DNA from 4 places in the Nitrosococcus watsonii C-113 genome. Region 1 is predicted to be linked to each of the others. Evidence: predicted binding sites of a transcription regulator. Region 1 holds the regulator's gene; each other region holds the start of a gene.
What was found. The regulator FliA, encoded in region 1, starts transcription of late flagellar genes. The targets are predictions, from matches to a motif close to GCTAAAGTTNNNNNNNNNNCNGCCGATA.

Region 1 (5,822 bases):
ACCCGGGTTTCCCATGCGCAAGATATGGGCAACCAAATCTTGGCCCAATTATTCAAGAATCCTAAATCATTGGCGGTGGTCACCGTTGTGCTGGGAAGCATGGGACTTATTCCTGGAATGCCTAATCTGGCTTTCCTGGGGTTGGCTTTGCTCTGCGGCTTTGGAGTTTGGTGGTTGAGCAAGCGGCAGAAAGCGGAAGCGGCTCCCCCTCCTCCTATGGTTGCTCCCTCGGAAACGCCGGAACTGTCCTGGGAGGATATTCCGCCCGTGGATCCCATCGGCCTTGAAGTTGGCTATCGCTTGATTCCCTTGGTAGACAAGGCTCAAGGGGGGCAGTTGATGGGACGTATCAAAGGGGTGCGGAAAAAGCTCTCCCAGGATTGGGGTTTTCTGATTCCGCCCGTCCATATTCGCGACAATTTGAATATAGCGCCTATTGCCTATCGAATAACCTTATTTGGGGTCACGGTGGGGGAGGCAGAAGTTTTTCCCGAACGGGAGATGGCGATTAACCCGGGTCAGGTTTTTGGCAAGGTGGAGGGAACCCCGGCCCAGGACCCAGCATTTGGCCTAGAAGCCCTATGGATTGAACTAGCCCAGCGGGAACAGGCTCAGATGCATGGCTATACGGTCGTGGATGCCGGTACGGTAATCGCTACCCACTTAAGTCAAATTCTGCAAACCCATGCTCATGAATTATTGGGCCGGGAGGAAGTGCAGAAGCTGCTAGAAAATTTGGCTAAAACGGCACCCAAGCTGGTTGAAGGACTGGTTCCAGAGATCTTGCCATTGAGTATCGTGCAAAAGGTACTGCAACAGTTGCTGGAGGGGGGCGTTCCTATCCGTGATATGCGCACCATCGTCGAATCTTTGACGGAGCATGGACTGCGAAGTCAAGACCCCGCCATCTTGACAGCCATGGTCCGCATTGCCCTAGGCCGATTTATTACCCAATGTTTCAATGGCTTAGAAAAAGAACTCCAGGTTATTTCCATATCTCCTGCCCTGGAACAATTATTGCTTTCGTCTTTACAGACAGCTAATGAAGGGGGAGGACTGAATATGGAACCGGGTTTAGCAGAAAAATTGCACCTTACGCTGAGAGACAGCGCCCAGCGACAAGAGGCGGCTGGAAAGCCGGCTATTTTATTAGTTCAGGGCGTATTAAGGCCCTGGCTCGCACGCTTTGTCCGGCACGCTATCCCTGAGCTTAAAGTGTTGTCCTATAACGAGATACCGGAAGATAAACAGGTGCGTATCGTCGCCAGTGTGGGCAATTAATGAAAATCAGGCGGTTTACGGCTCCGGATGTGCGTCAAGCTATCCGGCAGGTACGGGAGGCGATGGGAGCAGATGCCGTCATCTTATCCAATCGCCCGGTTGGAGAGGGTGTGGAGATTGTTGCTGCCACGGATTATGAAGACACTGCGCCCAAGCAAGCTCTGGATGCTCAGCGCCACGATGGGGCGGAGCCTCTGCCAGAAAAAAGAACCTCTTTTGCAGCCCAGAACGGCGGGTCTCAGGAGCCAATTCTCCTCGAGATGCGCCAAGAGATGAAAAATTTACGCAATCTAGTAGAAACACAGTTATCGGATCTCGCATGGGGTGAAATGGGACGCCGCAATCCTTCTAAGGCGCAACTGCTCCGTCGATTAATGAACTTGGATCTAGCTTCCGATCTTTGCCAACAATTGGTTGCTCAGGTGAATAATGAAGGTGCTCCCCATCAAATTTGGCAGCAGGCATTGAAGGGATTGACTGACCTCATTCCTATTGCTAACGATGATATTTTGTCCGATGGCGGCATCATCGCCCTTGTGGGTCCGACGGGTGTGGGAAAAACTACCAGCGTGGCCAAGCTCGCGGCGCGCTTTGCCCTTTGCCATGGCCTCCATAGTGTTGCTCTGGTGACTACTGATTGTTTCCGCATCGGCGCCCAGGAGCAGTTGCATACCTATGGCCGCATTCTAGGTATTCCAGTCAAGGTGGCCCATGACCGGCAGACATTACAGGAAACCTTGGAATATTTGGCGGATCGGCGATTAGTGCTTATTGACACGGCAGGTATGAGCCAGCGGGATATGCACCTTACCGAGCAATTTTCCATGCTTGCGGGCGGTACCCTAGCAATCAGGAACTACCTAGTGCTCTCCGCCGCTACCCAATTCTCGGTGCTAGATGAAGTAGTACGGAAATTCAATCGGATAGATCTTGCTGGCTGTATTCTTACCAAACTTGATGAGGCAGCCAGCCTCGGCGGAATGGTGTCCACTGCTATTCGTCATCATTTACCTTTAGCCTATGTCTGCAATGGACAGCGGGTGCCGGAGGATTTTGCTCCAGCTTGCGCCCAAAATGTTGTTCATTTACTCAGCGAATATGCTCATGAGAAGGAGAAGGGATTAGCAGATAAGGTTTTGGCTCAAACTTCTAGCAGGGCTGGCGCTTATGCTCATGTCTGAAGCACGAATTGATCAGGCCAGCGGCTTGCGGCAGATGGCTCATCCCGTTCGGGTAGTGGCGATTACCGGCGGTAAAGGGGGCGTTGGTAAAACCAATGTTTCAGTCAATCTAGCAGTAGCCCTGGCTAATCAAGGCCGAAAAGTGATGTTGCTAGACGCTGATTTAGGGCTAGCGAATATCGATGTGTTATTAGGGTTACAACCTGCTTATAACTTGGCCCATGTGGTTAATGGGGAATGTTCGTTAGAGGACATTATTCTCCTTGGGCCGGCGGGAATAAAGGTTGTGCCGGCGGTTTCAGGCGCACGGGCTATGGTGTGTCTTAGTCCGGCGGAACACGCGGGTCTCGTCCATGCTTTCAGTAAACTCGGTATGGCTCTGGACGTCTTGCTAATCGATACTGCCGCTGGCATTTCTGACAGTGTGATTAGTTTTTCTCGGGCGGCTCAAGAGGTGTTGATGGTCGTTTGTGACGAGCCCGCTTCTATTACCGATGCTTATGCCTTAATCAAGATATTGAGCAGGGATCATCGACTGTATCGGTTTCATATTCTTGCCAATATGGCTCGCAGTATTCAGGAGGGTAGGGAATTGTATGACAAGCTTGTCAAAGTCACTAACCAGTTTTTGGATGTGACATTGGAGTTTTCGGGAGTAATACCTTATGACGATTGCCTTCGTAAAGCGGTGAAAAAACAAAGCGCGGTGGTGAGTAGTTATCCCAGAAGCAAATCGGCAGTAGCTTTCATGCATTTAGCCCAGAAGACGATTCGTTGGCCAATGCGGAGAGAACCTGGAGGACATCTAGAATTTTTTGTAGAGCGCCTAGTGCAATCTAGTCTGTATGCCGTGGATGGGCCGGCTAAAGCTTATGCCGGAGATTCTTATAGTAAAGGGGAATTATCATGAATGGGGTTGTTGCTTACGCTACTCGTACGCAAGAGAAGATGAGAGATGATGAGTTGGTTACTCAGTATGCACCGTTGGTTAAGCGTATTGCTTATCATTTGTTAACTAGGCTGCCGCCTAGTGTGCAATTGGATGACCTTATTCAGGCGGGTATGATTGGCTTGTTAGAGGCCGTTCGCAATTACAATGCTTCCCAAGGGGCAAGTTTTGAGACGTATGCGGGAATCCGTATTCGGGGTGCCATCCTGGATGAGATCCGCCGTAATGATTGGGCGCCCCGCTCGGTCCATCGTAAGGCGAGACAGGTTGCCGAGGTCATGCGGGAAGTTGAAAACCGTGAAGGTCGGGACGCGCGGGATTATGAGGTCGTTGAAGAGCTGGGGTTGCCACTTAATGAATATCATCGACTATTGCAAGATGCAGGCGGTTATCGGGTATTTAGCCTGGACGAATTCAACGAAGGTGAGGAGGCGGAGCCTCTAAGCGCTCCCTTAAAGGGTCCCTACGAGGGATTGCAGGATCAAAACTTCCGTGGGGCATTAGTTGAGGCTATTGAGGGGTTGCCGGAGCGGGAGCGATTAGTGATGTCGCTCTATTATGTTGAGGATCTCAATCTCCGGGAAATTGGCGAGGTACTAGGGGTGAGCGAGTCACGAGTTAGCCAAATTCACAGTCAAGCCGTTTTGCGCCTGCGATCTCGCCTAAGTGGGTGGCTGAATTAAGCTGCTGATCGCTCTATTTTCCCTGGATATTGTTAGTGTGCGGGAGTTCTATGCACATTTGAGGGGCCTGTCACGAGTAAGCGGACATTGAAGCCATCACGCGGGACATCATCGGGGGAGGGAAGGCGTCGGGACCGGCCTGTATGTGACATAGTGGGGCAATCTTTTAGCCGGCGCACATTGGAGGTAGGGGTTCCCCTCGGAATTGGGTTCAGATCAACAGTGGAGAGCGTGCCACCCTCCATGCTTGGTAAAAAGACAGATATGAAAAATTTCAAAATCATACTTAATCCGAGTATGTCAGAGTTGAGGTAGTGATGGAATTAGATTGGTTGCTTTTGTCCGTGACGGGAATATTGCTTATCTTAGTGCTTTATTTGAACTTTATTTTGCACCGGACTGGCCGGGAACTGGAGGAACAGACTACCCATCTTCAGCAATTACAGCGGGATTTCGAGGTTTTTTGCACTGCTGGGGACGAGTTGGGAAAGCAAGTCGTGCGATTGGAGCTGCGGGTAAAAAAGCTTGCTGAATGGCAAGATCAAATTAATTTACATACGCCTGAAGCACGCGCCTATAGTCAAGCAATAAAGATGGTGCGCAGCGGTGCCGATATTGACCAATTAGTTGCCCGCTGTGGATTATCTCAAAATGAAGCAGAGTTAGTGTATTTATTACATAATGCAAGCTCGGAGTCAAATACTGTATCGGAACAGACTAAAGCAAAAATTTCTTCTTTGTAATATAATGCGTGTAAATACATATTTGTAATGGTTATCATTAAGGAAGCAGTAAGAGCGGTGTTGATTCTTGCCTAGAAATAGTCGTTTTGGGTCAACCCATTACCGGCTTTGTCGTTCGTCCTCACTCCATAGCAGGGTGAGCGGATAGGATTAACCCCTCCGATCATTATCAGGCAGTAGTTGCCTGATCAGCAGCGGCAGGTCAATTTTATTTTTTTCGCCTAGAGCTTATCCAAGCTTACATACATTATCCATCACCAGAATACCCTGATCACGCGCTACCTGAGCAGCGACTTTCTTTTACTGCCCTTCTCGCAACTCCAAGTCGGGTAAACCGGGTAACTTTTTATATTAAAAACTAATCTTTAGCTACTATGTCTAATGTTCGGTGAAAGCAAAACATGATAAAAGTAAGACTGGGTTTTTTCCGGGCTTAGTGAAACAAGATGAAGCGGGGTACCTCTGGGATGACCGTCGCTCGGGGTATGATCGCCGTAAATTTAAGAAGCGGCGTTCTCGCTTTGAGCAGCGCGGGAAGAAAGATCGGCGCTCTCCTGAGCTTCCTGAAACCATTCGATACCGCATAGCACGAACCCAGCTCAGAACTCAATTAGAAGCGTATCAGATTAGCCATGTTAAATACCGTTTCATTGGGGTAGTTGTCTTGGTGATCGCTGTTTTCCTGGGAGGAATAATTTCTTTATCGCCTATTAGAGCGGAGAAGGGCTGTGATGTGCTCCCACGTCCAGGTGTCAATTGGAGTAACTGCCTTCTTCCAGGGAAAGATTTGGTAGCGGCTAATCTGAGCGAAGCCAATCTTCACAACTCATCATTTACAGGTGCTGATTTGCGTCGAATTTCTCTAGCTTCAGCTACTTTGACCTATGCTAATATGGCTTCCGCAAACCTGGCCTATGCTGACCTTTCTAATGCTGTGCTGCGAAGTGCTAATTTGCAAGATGCTAATCTGGGCTATGCCAAATTA
Region 2 (5,822 bases), 1.4 Mb from region 1:
CGAAACAGTCAATAAGTCCGTATTACCAACGCTGGCCTTGATGGCCTGAAAAGCCGAAGGCGAATCAAGCTTTGCAACCGCATCCTTGAAGCCCGCCAGCTCACTCTTTAATGTGCCCATGGCGGAAAGAGTCGCTTGCAGTTTCGCTTCCTGGCGGTTGAGACGCAGTTGCTGGGGTTGGCCTTCCGCCGCTACCAATTGATTTACCAGGCTTTCCACATCTAGCCCGGAACCAATTCCCGTTGAAGTAATCATCCCTCTTCCCCCTGTCTCCTGGAAAGCACTATCATTAAGATCAAGACCCTTGGAAATTCAACATCCATCAAGCCAAAGCTTGCATGAGCGTGCCATCGGTAATGCCTTCTTTCCCCTCTTCCGCTATGCGCCGCGCCAGCACCATGACTTCTTCCGAAGGGATCTGCCGAATCATTTCCCCGTTTTCCCTATCCATCACCTTGATCACCGTCTGGCCCGTGGCTTCGTCAATACTAAAATGTAATTCCCGCCTCACATCTTCCATCAGTTCATTAATACTTTGCACGGCTTCCTCCAATTGCCGCGACCCTTCTTCCCGGTTTTTCCGCTCTTCTGTCTTAGGCTGGGGAGAGTCTGTGGCCGACGATTGAAGCTTGCTTACCGGATGCACCTTGATTTCGGCCGCAGAGGAAGGCCGCTCCGAAAATGGAGCAGGTATGAAATCTGGGGAAGGAGGGTGAATCATCAATCAGTCTCCTTGGTTAGTGTACTAAGGGAGTCTCCGTTCAGGATTTTCAGTCCCGAACGGAGCACCATCTCCTTGCGGTTACCGCAATAAGCTCAAGACCCCTTGAGGCTGGGCATTGGCCTGGGCCAGCATGGCGGTACCGGCCTGCTGGAGAATCTTATTGCGCGTCATCTCGGCCGTCTCGGCGGCAAAATCCGCATCCTGGATACGAGAACGGGCAGCAGAAGTATTCTCGGAAACATTCTCTAAATTAGAAATAGTAGACTCAAAACGATTTTGCAGGGCACCCAAGTCCGCCCGCTGGGTAGCAATTGAACCCAGGGCTTTGTCGATAACGGACAGAGCACTGTTGGAACCGTCTTGGGTGGAAAGATCAATCTGGGCTACCGAAGACAAGGCAGAAGTCACACCGCCTGCGCCTACCACCGTATTGGTGCCATCATCACTGGTCACGGTGAAGCTTTTATCCGACTGGAAGCTTACTTGACCGCCTACCACAATACTGTCGTCTCCTCCCGTATCTTCTACAGTCACCCCCCCTACGTTAAAGGCATTCCCCGAGGCCCCTGTATTATTCGCCTCTGAGATAAGAATATCCTCACCCTGGGCATTTTCCAAGGTAATGGAGTCCCGGTTTTCGCTGAGCGTGGCGGTTACACCGGTCTCGGCGCTTTGAGCATTGATGGCGTCAGCCAAATTGGTCACATCCGTGGTGGTAACCCCCGCGGAAATCTGCGCAGCCGAACCGCCGCTGGATTGGAGGGTAAAAGAAACCGTACCATCATCCGCCACGTTGTCCAACTTAACTGAAGTCTGGGCGGAGGCCGTCACGCCAGTGGCACCGGATTGTCCATTAACTAGATCAGCTATTGCCTTAGCACTCTCGTTGCCTGTAAGAGCTACTGACTTAGAACCCGTGGAACCATTGACGGTGATGTTCTGGGCAGCCACGGTATTACCCCCGGTGGTATCCGTTGCCACGGCTAGACCTGTGCCCGCATTGGCAATGCCCTTTCCTAACTGCTCCCCAAGCGTTGTGGCGCGGGCGCTATTAATGGAAAAACCGATGCTTTCGTTAGCATTGGCGCCAATTTGGAATTTTTGCCCCGTAAAGGAACCATCCAATAGGTTTTTGCCGTTAAAGGTAGTAGAATCCGCAAGCCGGTTAAGTTCCTTCTGCAGTTGCGATACTTCTTTTTGTAGATTAGCCCGATCCGCGTCGCTGTTAGTATCGTTAGCAGACTGGACAGCAAGCTCTCGCATCCGCTGCAGGATATTGCTGCTCTCCTTCAATCCTCCCTCGGCGGTTTGGGTCACGGAGATAGCGTCATTGGCATTGCGACCCGCCTGAGCGAGACCGCGAATCTGGGAGGTCATCCGCTCCGTAATCGCCAGCCCGGCGGCGTCATCCTTGGCATTGTTAATCCGCAAACCGCTGGACAACCGCTCCATCGAGGTTTGCAGCGCGTTTTGGGAACTATTCAGGTTCCGCTGAGCATTGAGTGATGCAATATTGGTATTGATAGTCTGAGGCATAATGGCTTTCCCTTCGTATTTTGTCCGGGGCTATTCCCGGCAAGGTTTGTTTCCAGCGAATAAGCGCGATAGTCACGCTCCAGGCCTAGACATTAACGATTTGGGACTTGTGGCATGAGCTAGGGAATTCACCCCAACCTAACCTTTGTCCCGTGTCAAGGTGTTTATCGCTTTCACAGAAAAGAATCGGCAAAAAGGGAGGGAACTTTAGTAGATACCGGCAAGGATTTGCCGCTGGTAACGAGGCTTGAGAGTGAATCTGTCGACGGTTCCACAATTCTGATAGAAAGCGCAGTATTAATTTGAGAAGAATAGGGCTAATTTCGCGCTACTCAACTGCCCCTACAAGGTATCAAGTAGCGCGGACCCCGCGCACGAAGAGGCTACAGAAAATTAAACAAAGATAATCCCTGCAAACGGGCATAAGTCCGCTGGGCGGCCTCAAGTCCTGTTAGCTGCTGATTTAAACGTCCAATGGCTTCAGCCAAATCCAGATCATTAAGCGAGGATTGTTCCCTGGCCAATTGCAAGCTGGTCTCCTCATTTACTTGGCGTTCCCTATCGACGGCATTAAGGCGGGCGCCCGTCTCTGCCCGGACTTCCAAAACCTTGCCCATGGCTTGGTCCAGATCAGTGAGAGTCTTGTTCATATCATTATGGAAGCGGGCCTGGCTGGTGGTATCGTTGATTGGCCGCTCCAGAGCTTCAATAAAATGCTGGGCAATAGTGAACATATCCCGGTGAGCACTTGCTCGAAGGGTAAAGCTGTCTCCATCCGCGGGAACCCCGGTGATGCTTGCCTGAGCGCCGCCAAAAGCAATCTCCTCCCCACTGGCGAAGTCACCATTAGCCACAACGGTATGCTGGGAGTCCAATACCTGGTAGGTAAGGGGATCATCAGGCGTCGCCTGGGAAAATTGCAAGGTATAGTTGCCGGGAATGAAGGCTCCGTTGGCCGAACCGGGCGCAATTACCCCTGAACCCCTATTTACGGGATTAGCCTCGGTGGCAAAAACGCCATTACCCTCGCGGATGGCTAAAAATACCTCGGAGCCAGAATGGCTATCCGCGACCTGCGCTGAGGGACCAATGGAGATTAGACGCTGGGCCTGATCCCCTTGATAAGAAACGCCCCCCCCTGCTTGAATAAAAGGCTGGGTGCGACCCTTAGCGCCGGCAAAAAGATATTCGCCACTGGCGTCCTGGCTATTCGCCAGCCCTACCAGTTCGTTAAGGCGCTGCCGGACCTCCTGGGCAATGATGGCCCGATTCTCATTGTTTTGAGCGCCATTATTGGCCTGCACCGCCAACTCCCGCACGCCCTGCAATACATTATTCACTCCCGCCAGGGCGTTTTCCTCTTGGGACAAACGGGCTGTCGCCAGGTCAGCGTTTGTTTGAAACTGGGCGGTTCTCCCGGAAGCTTCGCGGACTTCCAGCAAGCGAGCAGCCGCAACAGGATCATCGGCCGGCGTTTGCATACGCTCGCCACTGGCTATTTGCCGCTGGGTTTTGCTCACCTGGGTTTGCTGGCGAAGCATCCCCTCGATGCTTTGTTGCTGAAATAAAGAAGTGGAGATACGCATAAATTATCGACCTACCGCGCCTAACAAAGTCTGAAACATGGTATCGGCAGTGGAAATCACCCGGGCGGCGGCTTGGAAAGCCTGCTGGAAGCGGATTAAATTTGCCGCTTCTTCCTCCAGATTCACTCCCGATACCCCTTCTTTCTCTGCAACAGCCTGATCAAGTAAGGTTTTATGGGTATCCTGATTGGCTTCCGCCTGGCGGGTACGAGCTCCCACCTCCGCTACCAAGCGGCCATACTGCTCCTGATAAGACATAGTCCCATCCTGAAAGATAGGCTTGGTTTGTAATCCAGCAAGACTGAGGGCGTTACGGTTATCCCCAACGCCCCCCGTATTATTCTGGAGCATAAAGGTATCCCCATCCGCGGGAACCCCGGAAATTATAAAATTCAACCCCCCCACGCTGGGGAGATCAAATTCCTTACCATTACTTTCGGTAGCCGGATCAAAATCCAGGGTCCCTCCTGGACCGCCGCTTACATTAAACTGCCGCGCCGCAGCGTCATAGGTCAAGGTCACCTCTCCATTAGGCGGCAAGGGAAGACCGGTAGTATTGGTTACCGCGGCAGCTGAAATTTGCCCCGTACCCCCGTTGCCAAGATTCGCCTCGGTGCGGATAGGTCCGGCAGCAGCGATGCGGGCAGAATCGGTAAGCGCCATCCCAAACTGTTGCGCCGCCGTCCGGGTAGGCTGGATCAGATAACTGTCGCCCCCATTAATGGAGCCAGAGGTTAAATTCAAGGTCAACCCATCGACAGTTTCCGCGCCGCCGGGAAAGGCGCTTAAGGAAAAAGCTTGGTTATCGGACAGCCGGGTCAGGGTAAATCCCGCCCCATTCCGGTCCAAGCGATAATCGCTATCGGTCAGCTTGCTGGCATCGCTGATGGCGACTGCAATCACGCCATCGCCGGTATTATCAGCGCGCGGCAAAGAAACCGCTGTATTGGAATCGATAGGCGCAAAAAAATCGCCGCCGAGTTCTCCCTGAGGGTCCATGCCTAGGCGGTGCTGCTCGTTGAAGGACTGGGCAACTCCCACCGCAAGTTGCCCCAAGGCATTGCGGGAGGGTTCCAACACTTCATCGCGGAAGCTCAACAGGGCCCCTAATTCACCGCCCTGAATAGAGTCGGAAATAGGGGTAACCCCACCCTTGGTAGCATAACCCACTTCCAGGCGGGAGGCTTCATAGGAATTAGCCAAAGTGGTTAGGGAATGACTGTGGTCGCCTGTTACCAGGGATTGCCCCTTGCCAATAAAAACATTGAGGCTGCCATCGTCCTGGGGAAGCACGGTAACCGCTGCTTTTTGAGAAAGGTCTTGAATTAATTGGTCCCGTTGATCCAGCAAATCATTAGGCGGCTGGTCATTATGTTGTCCGCGAAGATCACGGATTTGCTGGTTGAGCCCGGCAATGGAGGAGGAGAGCGTATTCACTTCCGCAACAGTAGCCTGCAGGCGGGTGTTGATACCCTCGTCCAGTTCACTCAAGCGACCATCGAGAGAACGAACACGGGCCTCAAAAGTCTCCCCCTCGGTTAACAACATTTGGCGCGCCGCCGGACTGGAGGGATCGTTTGCCAATGCCTGCGCGGCATTGAAAAAATGCTGTGAAGAGGTAGAGAGCCCTGTTTCGGAGTCTGCGAAAAGATTATCCACCTGGGCTGCCAGATCATGGAAAGCCTTGGATTGAGCATACTCCGAGGTAGCGTGCCGCGCCTGCTCGGTCAGAAAAGAATCGTAGGCGCGGCGCACGGTGGTGACATCCACCCCGGTACCGATAAATCCCTGCCCGGTAAACTCGGGCAAGCGGGCGGCTAATTCTGCCCGCTGCCGGGAAAACCCCGGCGTATTCACATTAGCAATATTATGGCTAGTCGTGGCCAAGGCCCGCTGCGCGGCTAAAAGCCCGGAAGCGCCTATTCCTAAAAGATCGCTTGATGGCATAAATTAAGCTTCCCCTTACCTGTATGTAA
Region 3 (5,822 bases), 1.1 Mb from region 1:
TAAGGTTATGATGAACGGTTTACCGCCAAGTAAAGGTTCATCTCCTCATGATGGCTGCTCACTTACTGAAGCTTGAACGTAAGCGTTGTCTGCCCTGTCATCAAGCCCGTATTGACTGTTTAGCCCAATTGATAGTGGCGATGGTTCAAGTACGGGTGGTGAATTTAACCCAACTGGTGTTGGGTTTGGATGCGGTAGTGCAGCGGGAATGGGTTTATCAGCGGGTGAAGCGTTTTTTTCGTCACCATGTTTTTGAAACTGAGCTGGTGGCGGTGCTGGTGAGGAGTTGGCTAGATGTGGGCGAGCGGTGGGTGCTGTGCCTGGATCGGACCCTCTGGCAGTTGGGAGGCAGGCTGATTAACGTACTGGTCCTCTCGGTAGCCTATGAGGGGGGGTATCTGTGCTGCTGATGTGGACCGGTGCTGGGGAGAAGAGGTAACGCCTCCACCGAGGAGCGTATCGCCCTGCTAGAGCGGTTTCTACGCCGCTTTCCGCCGGAGCGCATTGAGTGTCTGGCGGCCGAGCGGGAGTTCCGTGGTCATCGGTGGTTAGCCTATCTCATCCAACGCGGGATTTGGTTTCGCTTGCGCCTTCCAAATAATACCCAGACCCCTAACTGCCCTTGTAACGCCCATCTACCGCTCACCCGGCTTTTTGCCCGTGCAGAGCGGTGAGGTGATGGTGCTCAATTGGCCACGGCGCCTATGGGGGCATACTTTGTACCTTGTCGGTACGCGCGCACCCCGTGGGGAACAGGTCATCGTCATCACGGCCCACGCCCCGGAACAGGCGCTCGAAGACTACCGGCAACGGTGGCAAACAGAGTGCCTGTTTGCGGTAATGAAGCGCCGGGGGTTTTAACCTCGAAGACACCACATCACCGATCCAGAGCGGGTCGCTCGCTTGAGCGCCGCGCTTGGAGTGTGATCCGGTTGGGGTTGGATACGCTGCGCCGAGCTTTGCCCAATGGCGCCTCACAAACACGGCAGATATGACTTTGGGTTGACCTCCTTTTTGATAAAAAGATCGCTATAACAAAAAATTAGAGAAAGTCTTTGTTTTTGTACCGTACTAAGGTACCAGACTCTCAAGTTTAACTACCGGAGCCTTGCATGGATTTACATCGACTGGAAAAGCTCTTTGTTTACGGCTTTCTTGGCTGCCTCCTGCTTAGTGACGATATTGCGACGGAGTAAGCCTGACAGGCACTGATCCAGAGTCTGCATACCTGCCCCTTGGCCCGTTTGGATGGCAGAATACATTTGAGGGATCTTATCTTCACGGATGAGATTACGAATAGCCGGATTGCCAATCATGATCTCGTGGGCAGCAACCCGGCCACCGCCAAATTTTTTAAGGAGAGTCTGAGAAATTACGGCCCGCAGGGATTCGGAGAGCATAGAGCGCACCATATCTTTCTCCGCAGCGGGGAATACATCAATAATACGATCAATAGTCTTGGCTGCGGAACTGGTATGCAAGGTGCCAAAGACTAAATGACCCGTCTCTGCCGCCGTCAATGCGAGGCGAATAGTTTCAAGATCTCGCAATTCACCTACCAGAATAATATCAGGGTCTTCCCGCAATGCCGAACGCAGCGCTTCGCTAAAGCCGTGGGTATCTCGATGGACCTCCCGTTGATTAATTAGGCTTTTTTTACTCTCGTGGACAAATTCGATGGGATCTTCGATGGTTAAAATGTGAGCAAAATCATTCTCGTTTTTATAATTTACCATGGCCGCTAAGGTGGTCGATTTGCCAGAACCGGTAGGTCCAGTTACTAGCACCACCCCCCGGGGATTATCGGCAATATCCTTAAATACGGCGGGAGTATCAAGTTCTTCAAGGGTGAGCACCTGGGAGGGAATGGTGCGGAATACCGCCGCCGCCCCACGATTCTGATTGAACGCATTCACGCGGAAACGGGCTAATCCAGGGATTTCGAAGGAAAAGTCGGTCTCAAGAAATTCTTCATAATCCTTACGCTGCTTGTCATTCATGATATCGTAGATCATGGCATGGACATCCTTGTGTTCCATAGGCGGTAAGTTAATTCGGCGCACGTCGCCATCTACCCGGATCATTGGTGGGAGTCCCGCCGAGATATGTAAATCGGAGGCAGAATTCTTGACACTAAAGGCAAGCAGTTCAGCGATATCCATAGATTTCCTTAATATTGATGAGTTGCCAATTTCATTAGAAATATCGGCTGGGCTCAGTCAAACTTAAAATGGTTAAACCTTAGCGAGGAGGCGGCAAGTACAAAATATGGCCCAAATTGCACTGCAATTAGCAGAAATTTACACTCGTATCGCCCAGGCTGAACGGCGCTTTGGTCGTTCTGAAGGAAGTGTATCCCTGGTAGCAGCTAGTAAAACCTGTCCGGTTTCCGCAATCCGCGCTGCAGTAGTCGGTGGACAGCGGGCTTTTGGAGAAAACTATCTCCAAGAGGCTTTACCAAAAATTAAAGAATTGGAAACGGAAGGTTTAGAATGGCATTTCATTGGCCCAATTCAATCCAATAAAACCCGGGATATTGCCACCCACTTTGATTGGGTTCATAGCGTTGCCCGTCTAAAAATTGCTCAGCGCCTGAGTCAGCAGCGGCCGCCGGAATTAGCGCCCCTAAATGTCTGCTTGCAGGTGAATATTAGTGGTGAAAGTTCTAAATCTGGCACTACTACTCAGGAACTTGCTGAATTAGCCGCAGCGGTTACTGAAATGCCCCAGCTTTCCTTGCGGGGCTTGATGACTTTACCTGCCCTCAATTCTGACTTCGAGGCCCAACGTCGACCTTTTCGGGCCTTGCACCAGTTATGGGAGGAGCTTCGACAGAAGGGATTCGCACTAGACAGTTTATCCATGGGCATGACGGATGATCTAGAAGCTGCAATTGCGGAAGGTGCCACGCTGGTGCGGGTCGGTACGGCAATATTCGGTTCCCGACCAAGAAAAGACCGTTAAGCTAGCGCATTTTAGCAAAACTCTGTTGTAATATTCGCCTTACATTCATATTATAGGATAAACTCACTATTCGAAATGGAGCCAAAAAGTGAGGCCATGAGCGAACAAACTCTTGCCTTTATTGGTGGTGGCAATATGGCGGCGAGTCTCATAGGCGGCTTAGTTGCCGATGGCCGTGATGCCCAAGCCATCTGGGTCGCCGATCCAGATCGGCGTAAGCTAGACGCCCTTCATGAGCGTTTCGGCGTTAATACCGCGCCCGATAATATCCAGGTGGCGCAAGATGCAGCTATAATCGTGTTGGCGGTTAAGCCGCAACAGTTAAGAAGCGTAGTCACCCAGCTTAAAAATGTGGCTACCCTTTCCCAGCCCCTTTGGCTCACTATTGCTGCGGGAATCGGAACTCCGGATGTAGAAGCTTGGCTTGGGGGTCCAGCGCCTATCGTACGAGCGATGCCTAACACTCCGGCATTGGTTCAGGCGGGAGCCACGGCCTTATTTGCCAATCCCCATACCAGCCCGAATCAACGGCAAACGGCAGAGTCCGTGCTGCGAGCGGTGGGGCTAACCTTGTGGTTAAACGACGAAAATCTCATGGAGGTGGTGACGGCCCTATCGGGCGGTGGACCTGCCTATTTCTTTCTAGTGATGGAAGCAATGGAAAAAGCTGCTATCGATTTGGGTTTAGAGTCCAATACTGCGCGCTTATTAACGCTTGAAACCGCTTTTGGAGCCGCTAAAATGGCCCTGAAAAGCGAAGAAGGCTGCGCCAGCTTGCGGCAGCGAGTTACCTCACCGGGAGGCACCACTGAGCGGGCTATTGCCGCTTTGGAGGAGGCCAACATCCGGAAAGCCTTCGCTCGCGCCTTGCAAGCTGCCCGCGATCGCGCCCGAGAGCTAGCCCAAGAACTTGGAAGCAAGCATGCCTAACGATTATTTAACTATCCCCTTGATTTTTCTGATTAATACTCTTTTTAGCCTCTATATTTTGGCGGTGATGCTACGCCTATTACTGCAATCGGTACGGGCCAACTCCCGTAATCCGGTGGCACAGTTTTTGATTACTATTACCCAACCTCTCCTTCGTCCTCTGCGCCGTTTTTTGCCCCCTATGGGCAATATTGATACGGCTTCCTTGTTCCTGCTTCTCGTGCTTACGATGGTTAAATTAACCATCATCTCAAGCTTGGCTCTAAGTGTACCTCCACTACCGGTTTTGTTACTGGCAAGCATCGGCGATCTAGTCGGTCTGATCTTTGATGTTTTCAAAATCGCCATTTTTATCCAAGTTATCCTGAGCTGGGTAGCACCCACTACTTATAATCCGGTTACTATACTCTTATACGATCTCACCGAGCCCCTATTACGGCCCGCCCGGAATTTAGTGCCGTCCATCGGAGGTTTGGATTTGTCGCCATTAGTAGTTTTGATTGCTCTACAGGTGGCCTCCATGCTCATTGAGCCTTGGTTTCCCCGCATTATCTAATTGCTGATGACGGCTCAATGGTATTGCTGGCAGCAGGAGGCGTTAATTGTCCAGATACGCCTCCAGCCCAGGGCTAGAGGCGATGAAGTTATTGGCCCCCATGGGAATCGGCTAAAAATTCGAATTACCGCACCCCCGGTAGAAGGCAAGGCTAACACTCAACTGCTCCGCTTCTTGGTTAAAACCTTCCAGGTCAGCAGAAACCAAGTCTATCTACTTTCAGGAACCGCTAGCCGGGACAAACGGGTGCGCATTGAGAAACCAGCTAAATTGCTGCCAGGTATCACCCCTCCTATTCGCAAAATAGTAAGTTAGAAGTTGGCCTACTACCAAGACCGAAAGCGGCGTAATAAAAGTAGCCCTGGAATTGCCATCAAAGCACAGCAGGAAAAAAATACCACCCATCCAAAATTGGTGGCAAGAAAACCGGTTGGTGCCGCCACAATAACGCGGGGAATCCCCATTAGGCTAGAAAGCAAGGCATACTGGGTGGCAGTAAATTTCTTGTTTGTCAGACTCGACATAAACGCCACATAAGCAGCCGTTCCCATACCACCGCTCACATTTTCAAAGGTGATAACGGCAGTAAGACCTGACAGGCTATAGCCATAAGCGCCAAGCGCGACAAAACCGGCGGTAGAAATGCTTTGCAGCAGGCCAAACGCCCATAGCGCCCGGTAGATACCTAATCGTAGCATTACAACCCCCCCCGTCAGACCGCCCAAAACTGTAGCCCAAAACCCAAATCCTTTAACAATGGCGCCGATCTCAGTCTTGGAATAGCCTTGGTCTAAATAGAAGGGCATGCTCATGTGGCTCGCCATGATATCGCCGATTTTATAAAGCAGAATAAAGAGTAGAATCAAAAAGGCATTAGGACGGCGAAAATATTCTAGAAAAGGCGCTATAACGGCTTCATGGAATGTTTTAGGAGTCTCAGCAGCAATGGTCGGCTCTGGCGCTAGCAGGGTAGTGAGTACGCCAATTAACATGGTTAGCGCTAGTAACTGGTAAACTTGGTGAAAAGGCATATAATCAGCAAGGATTAATCCTCCGCCAGAGGCCAATAGCAACCCTACTCGATAACCATTAACGTAAAGGGAGGATCCTAAACCTAGTTCATGATCGGCTAAACTTTCCCGGCGATGGGCGTCAATCACGATATCCTGGGTGGCGGAGAAGAAGGCCACTAGCAAGGCGGCAGCGGCAACGTCTATGGGGTTGGCGGCAGGTTCTGTTAAACTCAGCCCCATCAGGGCGAGGATGAGCCCGATTTGCACTCGTAACAACCAGCCCCGGCGGCGTCCCATACCACCGAGTGAGTAGCGATCCAAAAAAGGAGCCCATAGGAACTTAAGCGTATAGGGTAACC
Region 4 (5,822 bases), 1.5 Mb from region 1:
CATTTGCCGCTGCGGGATGTGGCGGGTATGTTGCGATCATTTAGCTATGCTGCTGCCGTGGCTCTGCGCCATTGCACCGCGGAACGTCCTGAAGATCAGGATTTACTTATGCCACTGTTGCATGCTTGGGAGCAGCAGGTAAGAGAGTATTTCCTGACCGGCTACCAGGAGGGGGTGAGGAATTGCCCTTCTTATCCTGTAGATTCGAAAAAGGTTCGCGACTTGATCGCGCTATTTACTTTGGAAAAAGGGCTGTATGAACTCCGCTACGAACTCGACAATCGGCCATCATGGGTAGATGTACCCCTTAAGGGGTTGCTTGCGTTTTTGGAGGAGGACAAGCAGGGGTAGTAGCTGTTTCCCAGACTTGTCCTTAGCTTTAAGGGCTTATTTATTCAATGGGAATGAGTTCAAAGCCAACCACTTCAGCCTCTTCCGCGCCAATATTTTCAAGGGTCATCGGGTGCCCGGACTCCCAGAACGCCTGGCCTGCTTGATAGGTATGGGTTTTTCCTCCCTCTGTGATTTTTACCGTGCCCTTGATGACATAACGTGGTCCCGGGCCCTTATGGGTATGCTCCGGAGTCTTGAAGCTAGCCGGAAACTGGGTACGGTGAACGATGACTTTGACCTCTTTTGTTGGAAACGTTACCGTTTCTTCCAACAAGGAAGCGAGAGAAGGTTTTTCCTGATCCTGGGTAGCAATAGCAAGCGAGCAGACACTGGAAAGCAGAAAAATTGCGGCAGTAGAGCAAAAGAAGAATCGAATTTGCATGGGCGCCATTAACTCCCTCCTTAAAAGGTTGTTAAAGTCTAGTATAAAACTGAGATAAACGCCAATAAACTTCTTACCTTGATCTACCATGGAACATAGCTTTGGGTGGCTGCTGGAGTGCTTAAAGGAAAAATCTGCGGGCCTATCCTAGGACAGGCTCAGTATAGCTCTTGCAGGAGGGTGGTTGCTTAAACTAGGAGTTGGGAGCAAGCTCATGTAGACGGCAATCTCATCACTGCGCCGGTTTGGCTCGCTCATTCATATTATAGTAGCTAGCGAGATTGCTTGAATTGCTCTGGCTTCGGATTGAATTATGATTACGGCAGATTTATCTACGTAAGAAGGGCAGTGGTAGTCAAAACCTATGATGACTACCACTAACTATTAATTTGCTATACGAATTCGCTATTTTCTATTTGACCGCTAGGGTTAAGTACTAACCGTATTTTCCCATAACAGGGAACTCGACCGGCGACACAGCCAGAACCCTCCATAACGACTTCGTCAAAAGTCACATTAACGATGGCGTGATCGTCAGCTTGTTCCATGAGCTCGTAGTGCAGAGTTTCATTATCTATCCACCCATTCTGGCTACAGAGCTGCGCTAATTTAGGGGTGCTTTTCAAGTATTCGTCAATACTCATGGAAATCTCCTGGTTTTTTGGGTTTACTTAAATCGTTATCTTTATATTCTAAGCGATTCTTCTATAGTTTAGATAATTATTAGTAATCTATTTTTCCTGCTTATGCAACTAATGAAGATCGGTGTGGGGATTGAATAAGATGGCTATATTAGTGCTGCGTTGGATTTTAGTAAACTTTTTCTCTTAACTACAAAGAGCTAGTTGTTATTGAGTTAGGTTAAGAATTTTACGATCTTGGTCGATACTTCTCTTGGGTTATGCGGGCATTTTCTCGCTCTACTCGTTTAATAATAATGGAGAGATATCGGCGTGGATTTAGCTACCTTGCTTGGCTTAATTGGCAGCTTTGGGGTTGTGGGGGGGGCTATTTTACTGGGCTCCAGCGTTCTGGTTTTTTTCAATCCGCCCTCCCTTTTAATTGTATTAGGGGGTACCACCGCCGTGGTGCTTATGAAATTCTCCCTCAGCCAGTTTCTGGGATCTTTTAAGATTGCCATGAAGGCGTTTATGTATAAAACCGAGAAGCCGGAAGGAATTATTAAGCAGGCAGTGGAGATGGCCGGTACCGCCAGGAAGGAGGGGCTGCTGGCTTTAGAGGGCTGGGAGATTAAAAATGAATTTATGAAAAAGGGTGTAACCTTGCTGGTCGATGGCCATGATCCCGAGATGGTGCGCCGGGTGTTGATGACTGATCTGCGGCAGACTCTAAGCCGCCATGAACTGGGGCAGAAAATTTTTAAGGCTATTGGCGATGTGGCGCCGGCCATGGGAATGATTGGTACATTGATTGGCTTAGTGCAAATGCTCTCTTCCATGGATGATCCAAAAAAAATTGGTCCGGCTATGGCGGTTGCACTGCTGACCACCCTTTATGGGGCAATGATTGCCAATATGGTGGCTCTCCCCTTTGCTGATAAACTTGCTCTGCGGAGCAATGAAGAACGGCTTAATCGCTCCATCATTATTGAGAGTATACTTTCTATCCAGCAAGGCCATAATCCGCGGGTATTGGAAGAATTACTGCTGACTTTTATGCCCGGCTCTAGACGTAATAACGGTTATGGAGAAAAGGGAAGGTAGCCGACAACGATGGAGCAGGACTGGGCTACTGCCGAGGACGAACCGCGGGAGGAGAGGACGGGCGCGCCGGCATGGGTCATTACCCTAGCCGATTTGATGTCGCTATTAATGAGCTTCTTTGTGCTGCTTTTATCCTTTTCAGAGATGGATGTACTCAAATACAAACAGGTTGCCGGTTCCATGAAGTTCGCCTTTGGGGTGCAGCGGGAGATTAAAGTCAAAGAGCCTCCTAAGGGTACGAGTATTATCGCCCAGGAATTTAGCCCTGGCCGTCCCCGCCCCACTCCCTGGAATGAGATTCGCCAGGATACCATTGATGAAACCAAACAAACGCTGGATTTCTCTGATGCGCCTATCCAGGATACGGAAGCAGAGGTGGCTGAGCTTCAGGATAAGCTCCAGCATGAAATTGATGAGGGTTTGATTACTATAGAAACCATCAAGGATCGAATCATTATTCGTATTCAAGAAAAGGGTTCTTTCCCTTCCGGGAGCGCCATTTTTAGTCGGGAGTTTAAACCAGCTTTAGATAAGATTCGCGCTATTCTAAAAAAAATAGAGGGTAAACTTATCGTGGCGGGGCATACGGATGATAGGCCTATTCAGACTTCCCGCTTTCGCTCTAATTGGGAATTATCTACCGCCCGGGCCGTTTCTGTGGTTCACTATCTCTTGGCTACCCATGAAATCTCTCCTGGACGATTTGTGCTTGAGGGTTATGCCGATACCCAGCCGCTTGCGCCTAATGAGAATGCAGCTAACCGGGCTCGTAACCGGCGGATAGAAATTACCGTTCTTCCAGGCGAAGAGCAGGATGGCGCATGGCGCTCAATACGGGATTTTGATAGTTAAGCTATCGTTTAGTGCCGGTGTACCACTCTTATTAAGGGGTTAGGGCAATTCATACGGGTAAGTACTATTCGGTCAAAATGATCTGTGAGGCTTAGGGCCAACTTCGCCGCTGCCGTCCCTTGTGTTTCCCTTATTGGATCATCGATCATATTGATGAGGGGAATAATTTTAATTTTTCTTCCCCTTTTTAGTTTCTCTGCGGAGCTGGCTAAGAGTCTTGCCAGATGGACGGGTTTTAGGATTTCGCCCACTTTAATTCTGATAATAGTTTGAATTCTTTCCGCTTGACAGGCGATATTTTCAGACAAAGGTTGGCCAAGGGCAAGTGCGGAAAGCACAGGAATTACATGGGTTGCTTGTTCCGGGATCGCCCTTTTTTCCATATTTGGAACTTTAATCCAACGGCCCTGCGCTGTATCAGCATTCACTAAACTGATATCAAAACCTGCCTGACGATGGATCATTGCTACTAGAGAGGGAGAGATACCGGCTAAGTATCCCTTTTTCACAGAGGGTTGAGTATAAGCAATCAGCCGGTGGGTCGTGGCTGCCGTACTTACCAAGGTAAACAGTAGTTTTTCTTCGGTAATGACCTGATAGGCAGAAATTTTGTCTGGGAAGGGTGGGATAGGGGTGGTGGAAGTAATTCCTACCCGGCCTGGATGGAGCGTCGCTAAGCGATAGAGAATAGTTCGTTTGCCTCCCGCGCCCGTTAAACAAACGATGCCGCGCTCAATATCTAGGGCATTTAACAATGAGTTAGATTCGCTGGTTATCATGCTTTTATGACTGCGGCTTTCACCGTCAGTAGGGGGGAATAGTTTTAGATTTTACTCGTCGCTGCTATGAATTTAGCATATTGAGTTCTTTATATGAGTCGAATAAGGTGTAGGACTTAAACTTCATGCTGCTGGAGGAGCCTAGGAGAATTCTCATAGTAGATGATCTTAGGGGTGTATATTGGTGGCCAATCAAACGCTCCATCCTTTGGCGATGGTTCTCATACAGGGACCGAGTTTATTTGTGCGGTTGTAAGCAGGAGAGTAATAAGCCTTATTGTGGAGGAAGAAGGTGATGGGAGAGATGAGTACCTGGGAAATGGTTTTGGTTGGCGTAATAGCGATCTTGGTCATTTTGTGGTTTCGGCCAGGGATTAGGGCCGCCTTACAATACGGAAAGCAGGCAGAGGAGAAGGATTGGCGAGGATTTTTGCTTCCTCTTGCCTTCGTTGTGCTATTTGTGATACTGCTGCTCGCGATTGCTTAAGAGCCATCCAGAAGGCTACCAATACCTTTCTACAGAGATTTGCCCAGGGTCCCGTCGGCGATTCTCCTTAAGGCCCCGCTCTTTGAGTAAGGCTGTGGCATCCCGGACCATATCTGGATTGCCGCAGATCATCACCTGGGATGACTTTGCCTCAATAGTGAGTCCTGTGCGCTCTGCCATACGGCCATCAGCAATAGCTGCGGTAATACGCCCACGGATAGCGCCTTTATGATCTTCCCGGCTGACGAGGGGGATCATGGTAAATTGCTGGGGATGCTGGTCGTGAAGGTTCTGAATAAGATCCTGATAGACGAGTTCCTCAGCCGTGCGTACGGAATGGACTAAAATAATCCGAGAAAAGCGTTGCCAGGGCTCCTGGGTTTTGAGAATGGATAGAAAGGGTCCAATCGCCGTTCCCGTTGATAGCATCCAGAGATTATTGGCGGTCTGGATTTGGGAAAGCGTCAGAAACCCAGCGGCTTTACGAAAGACCCAAACGGTATCGTCCGGCTCTAATTGAGCGAGACGGTTTGATAGGGGGCCATTTGGAACCGTAATGGAATAAAATTCCAAACGGGCTTCTTGGGGCGTGTTAACAAAAGAATAGGACCGTGCTACCAATTCATCGTCAATGATCAAACCTAGGCGGCCAAATTGTCCGGCCTCAAAGGCGTTTATTTGGGCCTCCACCTGGAGAGAATAAAGCTGTTGGGTCCAGTGGCGATTAGCGATGACTCGGCCTTCAACCCATTTACTGGGATCTACCAAGGTTTCTGCGGTTGGTGTAGACATAGTACCTATTATTACCCCCAATACTATCAAGTTCAATCTCTTGAAGGCTGCCGTTGTCGACAGAATAGCCGTGCGGCTATGGGCTAAAAGAGCGGTCTGTGTTTTATTCGCTGACTTCTACGTCGTGCCAGAAAGCCAGGTAATTTTTAATGTGCGCTGCTGCTTGTTTCGGCGCTGGGTAATACCAAGCGGCATCAGCATTAAGCTGGTTGCCAACGATAATATGATAATAGCTGGCTTCCCCTTTCCACGGGCAAATCGTGTGCGTATTGCTGCTGCGAAAATACTCTTTGCTGATAGAATCCGGTGGAAAATAATGGTTATTTTCCACCACTGCGGTTTTTTCGCTTTCGGCTAATACGGCACCTTTCCAGACGGCTTTCATAGGGGATCTCCCGATATAATCATCAATG

Region 2: a site for FliA is predicted at 2,445-2,472, ahead of NWAT_RS10875 (flagellin). Genes of this name have one in related genera too.
Region 3: a site for FliA is predicted at 2,204-2,231, ahead of NWAT_RS14830 (type IV pilus twitching motility protein PilT). Genes of this name have one in related genera too.
Region 4: a site for FliA is predicted at 1,636-1,663, ahead of pomA (flagellar motor protein PomA). Genes of this name have one in related genera too.

What each region holds. Positions count from the first base shown of each region.
Region 1 is NC_014315.1:970,088-975,909, forward strand. Features, by position in the region: gene flhA (flagellar biosynthesis protein FlhA) at 1-1,281, shown strand, start outside; gene flhF (flagellar biosynthesis protein FlhF) at 1,281-2,462, shown strand; gene NWAT_RS04585 (MinD/ParA family protein) at 2,449-3,372, shown strand; gene NWAT_RS04590 (RNA polymerase sigma factor FliA) at 3,369-4,094, shown strand; gene NWAT_RS04595 (DUF2802 domain-containing protein) at 4,412-4,837, shown strand; gene NWAT_RS04600 (pentapeptide repeat-containing protein) at 5,274-5,822, shown strand, end outside.
Region 2 is NC_014315.1:2,410,776-2,416,597, forward strand. Features, by position in the region: gene fliD (flagellar filament capping protein FliD) at 1-255, opposite strand, end outside; gene NWAT_RS10870 (flagellar protein FlaG) at 323-721, opposite strand; gene NWAT_RS10875 (flagellin) at 803-2,260, opposite strand; gene flgL (flagellar hook-associated protein FlgL) at 2,644-3,846, opposite strand; gene flgK (flagellar hook-associated protein FlgK) at 3,850-5,793, opposite strand.
Region 3 is NC_014315.1:3,242,574-3,248,395, reverse strand. Features, by position in the region: gene NWAT_RS14845 (hypothetical protein) at 48-410, shown strand; gene NWAT_RS14840 (hypothetical protein) at 420-674, shown strand; gene NWAT_RS14835 (hypothetical protein) at 676-861, shown strand; gene NWAT_RS14830 (type IV pilus twitching motility protein PilT) at 1,119-2,162, opposite strand; gene NWAT_RS14825 (YggS family pyridoxal phosphate-dependent enzyme) at 2,269-2,964, shown strand; gene proC (pyrroline-5-carboxylate reductase) at 3,061-3,894, shown strand; gene NWAT_RS14815 (YggT family protein) at 3,887-4,450, shown strand; gene NWAT_RS14810 (DUF167 domain-containing protein) at 4,457-4,765, shown strand; gene NWAT_RS14805 (AmpG family muropeptide MFS transporter) at 4,777-5,822, opposite strand, start outside.
Region 4 is NC_014315.1:2,471,462-2,477,283, reverse strand. Features, by position in the region: gene treS (maltose alpha-D-glucosyltransferase) at 1-351, shown strand, start outside; gene NWAT_RS11175 (cupin domain-containing protein) at 392-784, opposite strand; gene NWAT_RS11170 (hypothetical protein) at 1,168-1,419, opposite strand; gene pomA (flagellar motor protein PomA) at 1,729-2,499, shown strand; gene NWAT_RS11160 (flagellar motor protein MotB) at 2,509-3,351, shown strand; gene yqeC (selenium cofactor biosynthesis protein YqeC) at 3,360-4,130, opposite strand; gene NWAT_RS11150 (hypothetical protein) at 4,435-4,617, shown strand; gene NWAT_RS11145 (ferredoxin--NADP reductase) at 4,633-5,409, opposite strand; gene NWAT_RS11140 (DUF427 domain-containing protein) at 5,513-5,794, opposite strand.